DNA from 3 places in the Limnohabitans sp. TEGF002 genome. Region 1 is predicted to be linked to each of the others. Evidence: predicted binding sites of a transcription regulator. Region 1 holds the regulator's gene; each other region holds the start of a gene.
What was found. Region 1 encodes FNR, which switches genes on or off when oxygen is low (the NO sensors DNR and NnrR bind a similar motif). Its sites were predicted from a motif close to TTGATNNNNATCAA; they were not measured.
Positions count from the first base shown of each region.

Region 2: a site for FNR is predicted at 1,389-1,402, ahead of ACZ5SR_RS04820 (cation-translocating P-type ATPase). Genes of this name have one in related genera too.
Region 3: a site for FNR is predicted at 1,997-2,010, ahead of ACZ5SR_RS03595 (OmpW/AlkL family protein). Genes of this name have one in related genera too.

Region 1 is NZ_AP029224.1:1,889,042-1,892,311, forward strand. Features, by position in the region: gene hemN (oxygen-independent coproporphyrinogen III oxidase) at 1-1,107, opposite strand, end outside; gene fnr (fumarate/nitrate reduction transcriptional regulator Fnr) at 1,315-2,037, shown strand; gene ACZ5SR_RS09345 (hypothetical protein) at 2,075-2,311, opposite strand; gene ACZ5SR_RS09350 (nitrogen fixation protein FixH) at 2,329-2,613, opposite strand; gene ccoG (cytochrome c oxidase accessory protein CcoG) at 2,640-3,270, opposite strand, start outside.
Region 2 is NZ_AP029224.1:953,911-957,180, forward strand. Features, by position in the region: gene ACZ5SR_RS04820 (cation-translocating P-type ATPase) at 1-1,349, opposite strand, end outside; gene ACZ5SR_RS04825 (hypothetical protein) at 1,456-2,067, shown strand; gene ACZ5SR_RS04830 (MaoC family dehydratase) at 2,141-2,596, shown strand; gene trmL (tRNA (uridine(34)/cytosine(34)/5-carboxymethylaminomethyluridine(34)-2'-O)-methyltransferase TrmL) at 2,587-3,084, opposite strand; gene ACZ5SR_RS04840 (ComF family protein) at 3,107-3,270, opposite strand, start outside.
Region 3 is NZ_AP029224.1:707,895-711,164, reverse strand. Features, by position in the region: gene paaD (1,2-phenylacetyl-CoA epoxidase subunit PaaD) at 1-116, shown strand, start outside; gene ACZ5SR_RS03600 (2Fe-2S iron-sulfur cluster-binding protein) at 153-1,256, shown strand; gene ACZ5SR_RS03595 (OmpW/AlkL family protein) at 1,329-1,928, opposite strand; gene metF (methylenetetrahydrofolate reductase [NAD(P)H]) at 2,094-2,924, opposite strand; gene ACZ5SR_RS03585 (TlyA family RNA methyltransferase) at 2,943-3,270, opposite strand, start outside.

The sequences.
Region 1 (3,270 bases):
GTCGCGCGTGAGCGCCAAGCCCCGCACCACCGGCAAATGGCCTTGGTCAAGCAGATCGACGTACTCTTCCATGGTCTTGGCGTTCTGGCTGTAGGTCGAGCCAATGCGGCCAATCGAAGACACGCCCAGCGCAATCAGATCGCAATCGGCCTGCGTGCTGTAGCCCTGAAAATTGCGGTGCAAACGCCCCTGTCGTTTGGCCACAGCCAGAGCGTCATCGGGCAAAGCGAAGTGGTCCATGCCGATGTAGACATAGCCCGCATCGGTCAGCGCGTCGAGCGAGCGCGAGAGCATCGCCACCTTGGGGGCACCTGCTGGCAGCGCTTGCGCGTGAATGCGACGTTGCGGTTTAAAACGTTCGGGCAAGTGCGCATAGGCATACAGCGCAATGCGGTCAGGACGCAGACTTTTCACCTGCTCCAGCGTGCGGTCAAAAGACTCGGGCGTTTGCAGGGGCAAGCCGTAAATCAAATCGACATTGACCGATTCAAAACCGAGTCGGCGGGACGCCTCGACCAAGGCAAACACCTGGTCTGCAGGCTGGATGCGGTGCACGGCTTTTTGCACCGCAGGGTCAAAGTCCTGAACGCCAAAACTCAGGCGGTTGAAACCCAACTCGGCCAGAAACGCCAGCCGTTGCTCATTCACGGTGCGGGGATCCACTTCGACCGAATATTCACCACCCGGCACGAATTGGAAGTGCTCACGCAGCATGGCCATGAGTTGGCCTAACTCCTCGTCGCTCATGAAGGTGGGTGTGCCGCCGCCCAGATGCAATTGACTGACCGACTGGCCGCGCCCCAAATGGCGGGTGTGCAACTCGACCTCTTTGCGAAGGTAACGCAAATATTCCGTAGTCCGCTCTTTGTGTTTGGTGATGATTTTGTTGCAGGCGCAGTAATAGCAAAGCGATTCGCAAAACGGAATGTGCACATACAGCGACAGCGGTACTTGCTTGCCCACCGGGCCCGATTGGCGCTGTTTCAAGGCTTGCACGTAATCGGCCTCTCCAAAGGCTTCGACAAAGCGATCGGCTGTGGGGTAAGAGGTGTAGCGCGGGCCGGGCACGTCAAAGCGAGCCAGCAATTGCGGTGAGATGACGGACATGTGTCTGCCCCTTAATTCGAATGTAAACAGAACAAGGCCTCACTTTGCCTGCTTGCATCTGCTCATGTGTTGACTCAGGTCAAACCCTTTACCGGTTTTCGGGGATTTCTGGCAAGGACCGGGTATACCCTCAAATTCAGCGCTTGATTCGGTATAAGCTCAAGTCTTGATCCAAGGCAAATCCATTGCTCAACCAAGAGATAAACCATGAATCCCCAAGCCATCAAAGTCGCCTGCTCCAACTGCAATTTGCGCGAATTGTGCATGCCCATGGGCCTGAGCGACCATGACCTCAACCGCCTCGATGACCTCGTGGCCGTGCGCCGCAAAATCAAACGTGGCGACACCCTGTTCACTAACGGTGAAAAGTTCACGTCGCTCTACGCCATCCGCACCGGCTTCTTCAAAACCTGTCTGGCCACCGAAGACGGGCGCGATCAGGTCACGGGCTTTCAAATGGCGGGCGAGATCATTGGGCTGGACGGCATCGTGAACGACCAGCACAGCTGCGATGCGGTGGCACTCGAAGACGCCGAAGTCTGTGTCATGCCCTTTGACCGAATCGAAGAAATCTCGCGCGAAGTCACCGCTTTGCAGCACCACGTGCACAAGATCATGAGCCGAGAGATCGTGCGCGAGCATGGCGTGATGTTGCTTTTGGGCAGCATGCGGGCCGAAGAACGACTGGCCGCTTTTTTGCTGAATCTGGTGCAACGTTTGCACGCCCGAGGTTTCTCACAGTCCGAGCTGGTGCTGCGCATGACGCGCGAAGAAATTGGCAGCTACCTGGGCCTGAAGCTCGAAACCGTGAGCCGTACGTTTTCGAAGTTTGTGGAAGACGGCACCGTGGAAGTCAAGCAGCGCCACGTGCGCATTCTGGACACCGAGGGACTGCAGCGGCTGGTGAACAACACCTCACATTGCCACTGAGCCCTAGGCTCAAGCACTGAACAGGTGGTTCGGTGTCTTAACGGTTCACTTCAGCCGAGGACAGACCCAGCAGCGCAGTCAATGCGCTGGACACGATGGCCAAGGCCCAAAACGCAAAAAAGGCCAGCGTGTAAATTGCTTGCCTGGACAGGTCCAGGTCTTGCCCGAACCAATGCAGGTCGTGCGGATCCACAAACGCGAAGACCAAAACTTCCAGCAGTCCCGCCACCAAAAAAGCAGGCCAGGTGATCCACATCCAGCGTTGAGCGAGCATGGTGTCTCCTTTCGGAATCAGGGTTTGGTGGGTTCAGCAGCAGGCGCTTGCAGCGCAGCAGGCAACTCGCCCGTGGCCACATGGTTGCGTCCTTGCATGGCGGGGACATGGGTGATGCCCTGGCGCTCTTGCATGGCGGTGCGTGGCGTGACGTTGAGCACCGGATCGGGGTTGGTCGCGGCAATGTAGAACGTGATGAAACCAGCCACCACCACCACGGCGGGGCCACCAATGACCATCCACACCAATCCAAAACGCCACCAGGGTTGCCCCTCTTTGCTCACATTCAGAACCTTGTTCATGGCTGTCTTTCAAAAATAGGGGTCACTCAACGAGGGACCAGAAACACGGTTTTTTCGCTCAGCTGACCGACCGATTGGCCATCTGTCGATCGGGACTCGATGTGGAAATGGATCGGGTGCGAACCTGCGGGCGCTGCGTCGTAGGGCACTTGCAATCGCACGGACACCCATCGAGACTCGGTGGCCCCCACCTCCACCATCGGCTCAGTGGCCAGGGCCAGGCCCGGCAGACCCTCGACTTGCAACTGGAAAGTCAAGTTCTGCTCTGCCGCATTCATGATTTGCAAGCGGTACACGTTTTCAATTTTGCCGCCCACCACAATGCGGGCCATGGTGGCGCGGTCGCGCACGATGTCCACCTTGAACGGGTCTCGGTTCCACAAGGACACGCCAACACCAATGATGATGGCCCACAGCACAGTGGTGTAGACCAACACGCGAGGTCGGAAAATGCGCCGCAGCGTTTGCGCCCAGGCCCAGCCCTTGTCCATGGCGTTTTGCGTGGAGAACTTGATCAAGCCCCGCTCGTAGCCCACCTTGTCCATCACAGTGTCACACACGTCCACACAGGCGCCACAGCCAATGCATTCGTACTGCAAACCTTTGCGGATGTCGATGCCCGTGGGGCAGACCTGCACACACAAGGTGCAGTCCACA
Region 2 (3,270 bases), 940 kb from region 1:
GCTCCTTTGGCCGAGACCACATGCGGGTCGCCTGCTGCGAACTGCCAGACATGCGACATGGCTTTGAGGCTGGGGCTCAGTGCGTAGCTGTGCACCAGTTGGCCTGAGCCGAATGCCCGATTTCCCCCATTCAAATGGTGCTGTCCCATGGCGTGGAAGGCGGTTTCCATAGGGTCAAAGGGCGTGGGGGCACTGGCCAAAATCGCGTGTTCAATCAAGGGGTGAAAAGCTTCTGGCAGGGGCAGCGCGAGAGTCGGTGAAGCGGTGGCTTGGCCTGGGGCTGGTGTGTGCCAGAGCAGGGTGTCGTCCGGCTCAGCGCTGCCTACCGTAACGGGCACGGCCAGCGCCGTCACGGTCATGCGGTTTTGCGTCAGGGTGCCGGTTTTGTCGGTGCACAGCACGCTGATCGCGCCCAGGGTTTCGATCGCATTGATGTGCCGGGTGAGCACGCCTTCACGCGTCAGGCGACGCGCTCCCATGGCCGGAAACAGCGTGAGGACCACGGAATATTCTTCGGGCAGGATGGCCATGGCCAACGCGATGCCCGACAGCAAAGCCGGCACCCATTGACCGTTGCGCCAGCCCAGGGTCAGCACCATCACCACGCACAGTACGCCCACCAGACTGGCCAGCACCCGGACCAGTCGTGCGGTTTGTTGCTGTAAGGGCGTGTCGGCTTCGTGTACCTGATTCAAGGCCACGCCAATCTGTCCGATCTGGCTGCGCACGCCGGTGGCGGTAACCCGCAGTTGCCCGCTGCCGCGCACCACAAATGTGCCGCCATGCACACAGGAGGCTGTTGGGGGTTTGATGGACAAATCGCTGCCCGGCAGCGGCTCCAAGGGGTGCTTGTCTACGGTCACCGATTCCCCAGTCAACAGGGATTCGTCCAATTGCAGGTTGTTGGCCTGCAGCAGCCAGCCGTCTGCGGCCACACGGTCGCCTTCCGACAGCAGCAAGCAGTCCCCAACCACGACTTCGCTGGCCGGAACCTGTTGCATTTGTCCATCCCTCAGCACAAGGGCTTGCGCTTGCGTGAGCTGTCGCAGGGCTTCGATGGCTGCCTCGGAGCGGCCTTCTTGGTAAAAGCTGAGCACCAGCACGGCCAACACAAACACCGACAGCGTCAGTCCTTCGGTCAGGTCGCCCAGCAGTATGTACAACAGCGCCGCAGTGACCAGCAATGCGAACATGGGCTGGCGCAATGTGTCGGCCAAGCGTCGCCACACGGAGCGACGCGCGCCTTTCGTCACCTCGTTGGGTCCCTCTTTGGCCAACCGTGTGCGGGCCTCAGCTGTTGTCAGCCCGTGGGCGGTGGTAAGGTGGTCGAGTGGTTGCTGAGCTGCCATGGTCATCGCCCAGTTTGTGAGCACTCAGCCATGCAAGTGTTGACCGCCGTCAATGCCAGCCCACGATGCCGCTCAATGTCTGCCCACGCCTGATGAAGGAAACCCCATGAACCCCCAAATTCAGGAATTTCTGGACCGTATCCAGCAACTGGAAGCGGCCATTGAGCAAGAAGCCAAAAGCCGTCGCCAGCAGTGGCAAGCCGATTTTGAAGAGCACAAGGTGCGCTTTGAAAAAGAGGTGTTGGCACAACAAAAGCGCTTCAAGGCCGGTTTGCTCGGTTATGTGCTCACGGCCGATTGGCGGCATGTGCTGTGCGTGCCCTTCATTTACCCGGTGCTGTTGCCCATGCTGATGCTGGACGCCTTCATCACGCTCTACCAATGGGTGTGTTTCCCTTTGTGTGGCATTCCCCGGGTCAAGCGCTCGGGGTATTTTGTGTACGACCGCACGCACCTGGCCTATTTGAATTGGTTGGAGAAAATCAACTGCGCGTACTGCTCCTATGGCAACGGCCTGATGGCTTATGGCCGAGAGGTGGTGGCACTGACCGAAAAATACTGGTGCCCCATCAAGCACGCCCGACGCAGAATGCAGGCGCATGCGCACTACCACGGCTTTGCCGATTACGGCGATGCCGAAAACTACCGTGCCGAATTGGCCCGTTTGCGTGAAGAGCTTCGGCAGATGTGCGCCAAGGAGGCAGCACCTCCTGCCTGAGCCCGATGGGGTGAATCGGACTGTGTCACGTCATCGACACCTGGAAGGCGCACAGGTGAATAAAGTCAGGGCCATGAAAACATTTGCAAACTTGGCCGAATTGGCCGCTTGTGTCGGCCAGGATGTGGCCGCCACCGAATGGGTGACCATCACCCAACAACAGGTCAACCAGTTCGCCGAGGCCACAGGTGATCACCAGTGGATCCACGTCGACGTGGAGAGGGCCAAGCAAGGCCCCTTTGGTGCGCCCATCGCGCATGGTTTTTTGACCTTGTCTTTGCTGTCGCAGTTCTTTGACAAAACCATTCAGATCAGTGCCAAAAGCATGGGTGTCAATTACGGCCTGAACAAAGTCCGTTTCATGGCGCCGGTGCCCGTGGGCAGCCGTTTGCGGGCGCACCTGCATTTGCATTCGGCCACGCCCATTGAGGGCAATGGTCTGCAGCTGCAGTGGAACGTGACAGTCGAGCGCGAGGGCAGCGACAAACCGGTGTGTGCGGCCGAGTCGCTGGTGCGTATTTACGCCTGAGTCGGAAGGTTTGGTGCCGGGCTGGTCCCAGCAAAGCCGTTTTGTCGCCAGGCCTCGAACACGGTGACTGCCACCGCGTTCGACAAGTTCAGGCTGCGTTGGCCTTCGCGCATGGGCAGCTTGATGCGTTGTGCTGGTGCGAATTTTTCGCGCAACTCGGGTGACAGACCCCGCGTTTCTGAACCAAACACCAACCAGTCGCCTGGCGCAAAAGCCACGCCGTGGGCGGCGCGGCTGCCGCGCGTGGTCAGGGCAAACATGCGCTCGGGGTCGGGTTTTTCTTGTGCCAGAAATGAAGCCCAGTCCGCATGGCGGCGCAAATCGGCGTACTCGTGGTAATCCAGGCCTGCGCGGCGCATGTGCTTGTCGTCCATCGAAAAACCCAATGGTTCGACCAGATGCAGTGTGCAGCCGGTGTTGGCCGCCAGGCGGATGACGTTGCCGGTGTTCGGCGGGATTTCAGGCTCAACCAGGACGATATGGAACATGGCCGGTATTGTGCCTTGGCCTTCAGGCGTCGCCCCCTGCCTCGGTGCGTGCCAGCACCAGGGCGCTGACCTGCGCCGCCCCTGCCTCGCGCAGCACCCGCGCTGCCGTGTGCAAGGATGCACCGCTGGTCATCACGTCGTCGATCAGCACCACCTTCTTGCCGCGTAACTGTGGGGCCCGCAAAG
Region 3 (3,270 bases), 1.2 Mb from region 1:
CACAGTGCGGCTCGGCCAACACCACAGAAACCTCCCATTTCGGCTCCACCGCATGCAAAGCCCTTTACCGGTGCCTGGCATGCATGGAGCCCTTCGATTACTTCAAACCTTACTGAGCGGCCCCAAGCCACTCAGCTCAAGAGCCTCAAGCCATGTCCGCACCCCGATTTCATGACCTCACCATCGCTCGCATCAACCCGGAAGCGGCCGGTGCCGTGGCCATCACGCTGAACGTGCCCACGGATCTGCGCAGCAGCTTCGACTTCCAGCCGGGCCAGTTCCTGACCCTGCGTGCCGACATCGACGGCGCCGACGTGCGACGCAGTTACTCCATCAGCTCGGCCCGCAGCCAGCTGCAAAAACAAGGCGTGCTCGAAGTGGGCATCCGCCCGGTGGAAGGAGGCGTGTTCTCCAACTGGGCGTCTACCCAACTCCAAGCGGGCGACAGCCTGCGCGTGATGCCACCCGATGGTCGCTTTGTGGTGCAGCGCCCTCGCGCCATTCACCGCGTGGGCTTTGCCGCTGGATCGGGCATCACACCCATCCTGTCCATCTTGTCGAGCACACTGGAAGAGCAGCCAGAGAGCAAATTCACCTTGGTCTACGGCAACCGCCGCATGGACAGCGTCATGTTCAACGAAGCCTTGCAGGACCTGAAAGACCGCTACCCCTCGCGCCTGACACTGATTCACATCTTGTCGCGCCAAGCGCAAGAAGTGCCTCTGCTCGAAGGCCGCATTGATGCGGCCAAAGTGCAAGCCATCATCGACGCGTTTTTGCCGGTGGGCAGCATGGACGAGGTGTTTGTCTGCGGGCCAGAAGCCATGATCGAAGCCACTGAGCAAGCGCTGCTGACGGCTGGCGTGAAAGCCGAACGCATCCGCACCGAGCGCTTCAGCTCTCCCACACTCGATGCGCTCAGCCCCGAGCAACGCAGCCAAGCTGTGCTGGGCCACGCGGCCACACGCGAAACTGGCGAAGTACAGCTGACGGTGGTGTTGGACGGCAAGCCCTACGACATGCCGATGAACCGCAACGAAAAGATCCTGGACATCGCCTTGTCCCTGGGTCTGGACCTGCCATATTCGTGCAAAGCCGGGGTTTGCTGCACCTGCCGCTGCAAAGTCATGGAAGGCTCGACCGAGATGGAGAAAAACTTCACCCTCGAAAAACCCGAAGTCGAACAAGGCTTCATCTTGTCTTGCCAGGCACGCCCCACCAGCGCGCGCGTGGTGATCAGTTTCGACGAGCGCTGAAACCCATTGGGAGGTCAACAGCGAAAACGCCCTGCTGCGCAGGGCGTTTTTTTTATGGCTGACGCAAGCCCGTCAAAAGCGGTAACCCAATCCCAGCCCCACCAAGAGAGGGTCTAGCTTCAGGGTGCCCTGGTTGACGCCGCCGACAAAGACATTGGAGCGGATATAAAGCTTTTTCACATCGAAGTTCAACGACCAGTTTTTATCCAGCGGAAAGTCCATGCCAACTTGGAGTGCACCACCCCAGCTGTCGTCCTCCAGATCAGCCCCTCCGCCGAGCAAATTGACGCTGGTGAGGCGGGTGTAATTCACGCCTGCTCCGATATAGGGCTTGTAGCCACTCAAACCGGTGAAGTGGTACTGCAGCAGCAAACTTGGCGGCAAATGTTTGAAAGTGCCAATCGATGTCCCACCCAACGAAACCGTCTGTTTTTGGGGCACCGTCAGAACCAGTTCCGCCGCCATGTTCGGCGTGAAAAAGTAGCTGACATCCACTTCCGGAATGGTCTTGTTGTTGACCGACAGGCCCAATCCTGTGCCATCTTTGTTGGCCATATCCAAGTGCACAGCGCGGGCGCGCACCATCCAAGGGCCTTCGCCTGAAGCTTGAGCCATGGCGGCAGTGGCAGAGCACGCAACCAACACGGCTGCAACGATGGTTAGTTTTTTCATGTTGACTTCCTTATGAACGAAGAGCTTTTTGCTCAACTTCATTGGAAGTTCAAACCACCCGCATTGGTTTGAGCGGGGTCAAACTCCGCGGCAAGGCAACACCAGATTTCAAGCGCAATTGTGTTGCGTCAATCCCATTGCAAAGCACTCAGGGCTTTGTGCGTTTCACAACCGACGACAGATTTCTGCTGTGGCAGCACTCTGGTTCATCGTGTAGAAATGGATGGCTGGCACACCGCCGTTGACAAGTTGCTCGCACAAATCACTCACCACATCCAAACCAAAAGCCTTGATCGACTCAACATCATCGCCATAAGCCTGCAGGCGCAGCCTGATCCAGCGCGGAATTTCAGCGCCGCAGGCATCCGAAAAACGCAGCAACTGCGAGGAACTGGTGATCGGCATGATGCCTGGTACCACGGGCACATCCACACCCAGTTTGTAGGCATCGTCCACGAAGCGGAAATACGCGTCGCTGTTGTAGAAGTATTGCGTGATGGCCGAGTTGGCGCCCGCCTTTACCTTGGTGGCAAAGGCTTGCAAGTCAGACTCTGGCGACTTGGCTTGCGGGTGAATCTCGGGGTAGGCCGCCACTTCGATGTGGAAATCGTCACCGGTCTCAGCCCGGATGAAGGCCACCAAATCGCTGGCGTAATGAAATTCACCGCCCGCACCGTAGCCGCTGGGCAAGTCGCCGCGCAAAGCCACCAGGCGCTTGACACCCATGGCCTTGAGGGTGGCCAACTCCGCGCGCACCGAGGCTTTGGTCGCGCCAATGCACGAGAAGTGCGAAGCGGCCGCAACGCCTTCACTCAAGATGGCGCTCACAGTCGAGAAAGTGCCTTCTTGCGTCGAGCCGCCTGCACCGTAAGTGACGGAGCAAAACTCGGGCTTCAGGGCGTAGAGCTTCTCACGCACACCACGCAACTTTTCTGCGCCCTCGGGCGTTTTGGGCGGGAAAAATTCCAGACTGATCGGCAGCTTCAAACCAGACATCACGTCACCTTCAAAAAATCAATAGTCGTTGGCCTTGGCATACGCCTTGGCGGCCAGATCGGCCTCGTGTGCCACGCGTGTTTTTTCGCGCGCAGGCAGCACCGCTGCTGGGTCAGGCCAGCAAGCTTGCACAAAAAATTCGTGGTTGCCATCCCCACCCGCAATCGGGCTGTCCAGCCAAGCGGTCACTTGGAGCCCCAGCTCGGTCAAGGCGGTGCGCACGCGGTTTTCAATGAACGGAAAATGCGTGTCGTCTTTCACGATACCGCCCTTGCCCACTTGGCCCGGCTGCAATTCAAACTGGGGTTTCACCAACATGAGCAACTGGCCTGTGGGCTTGAGCAAA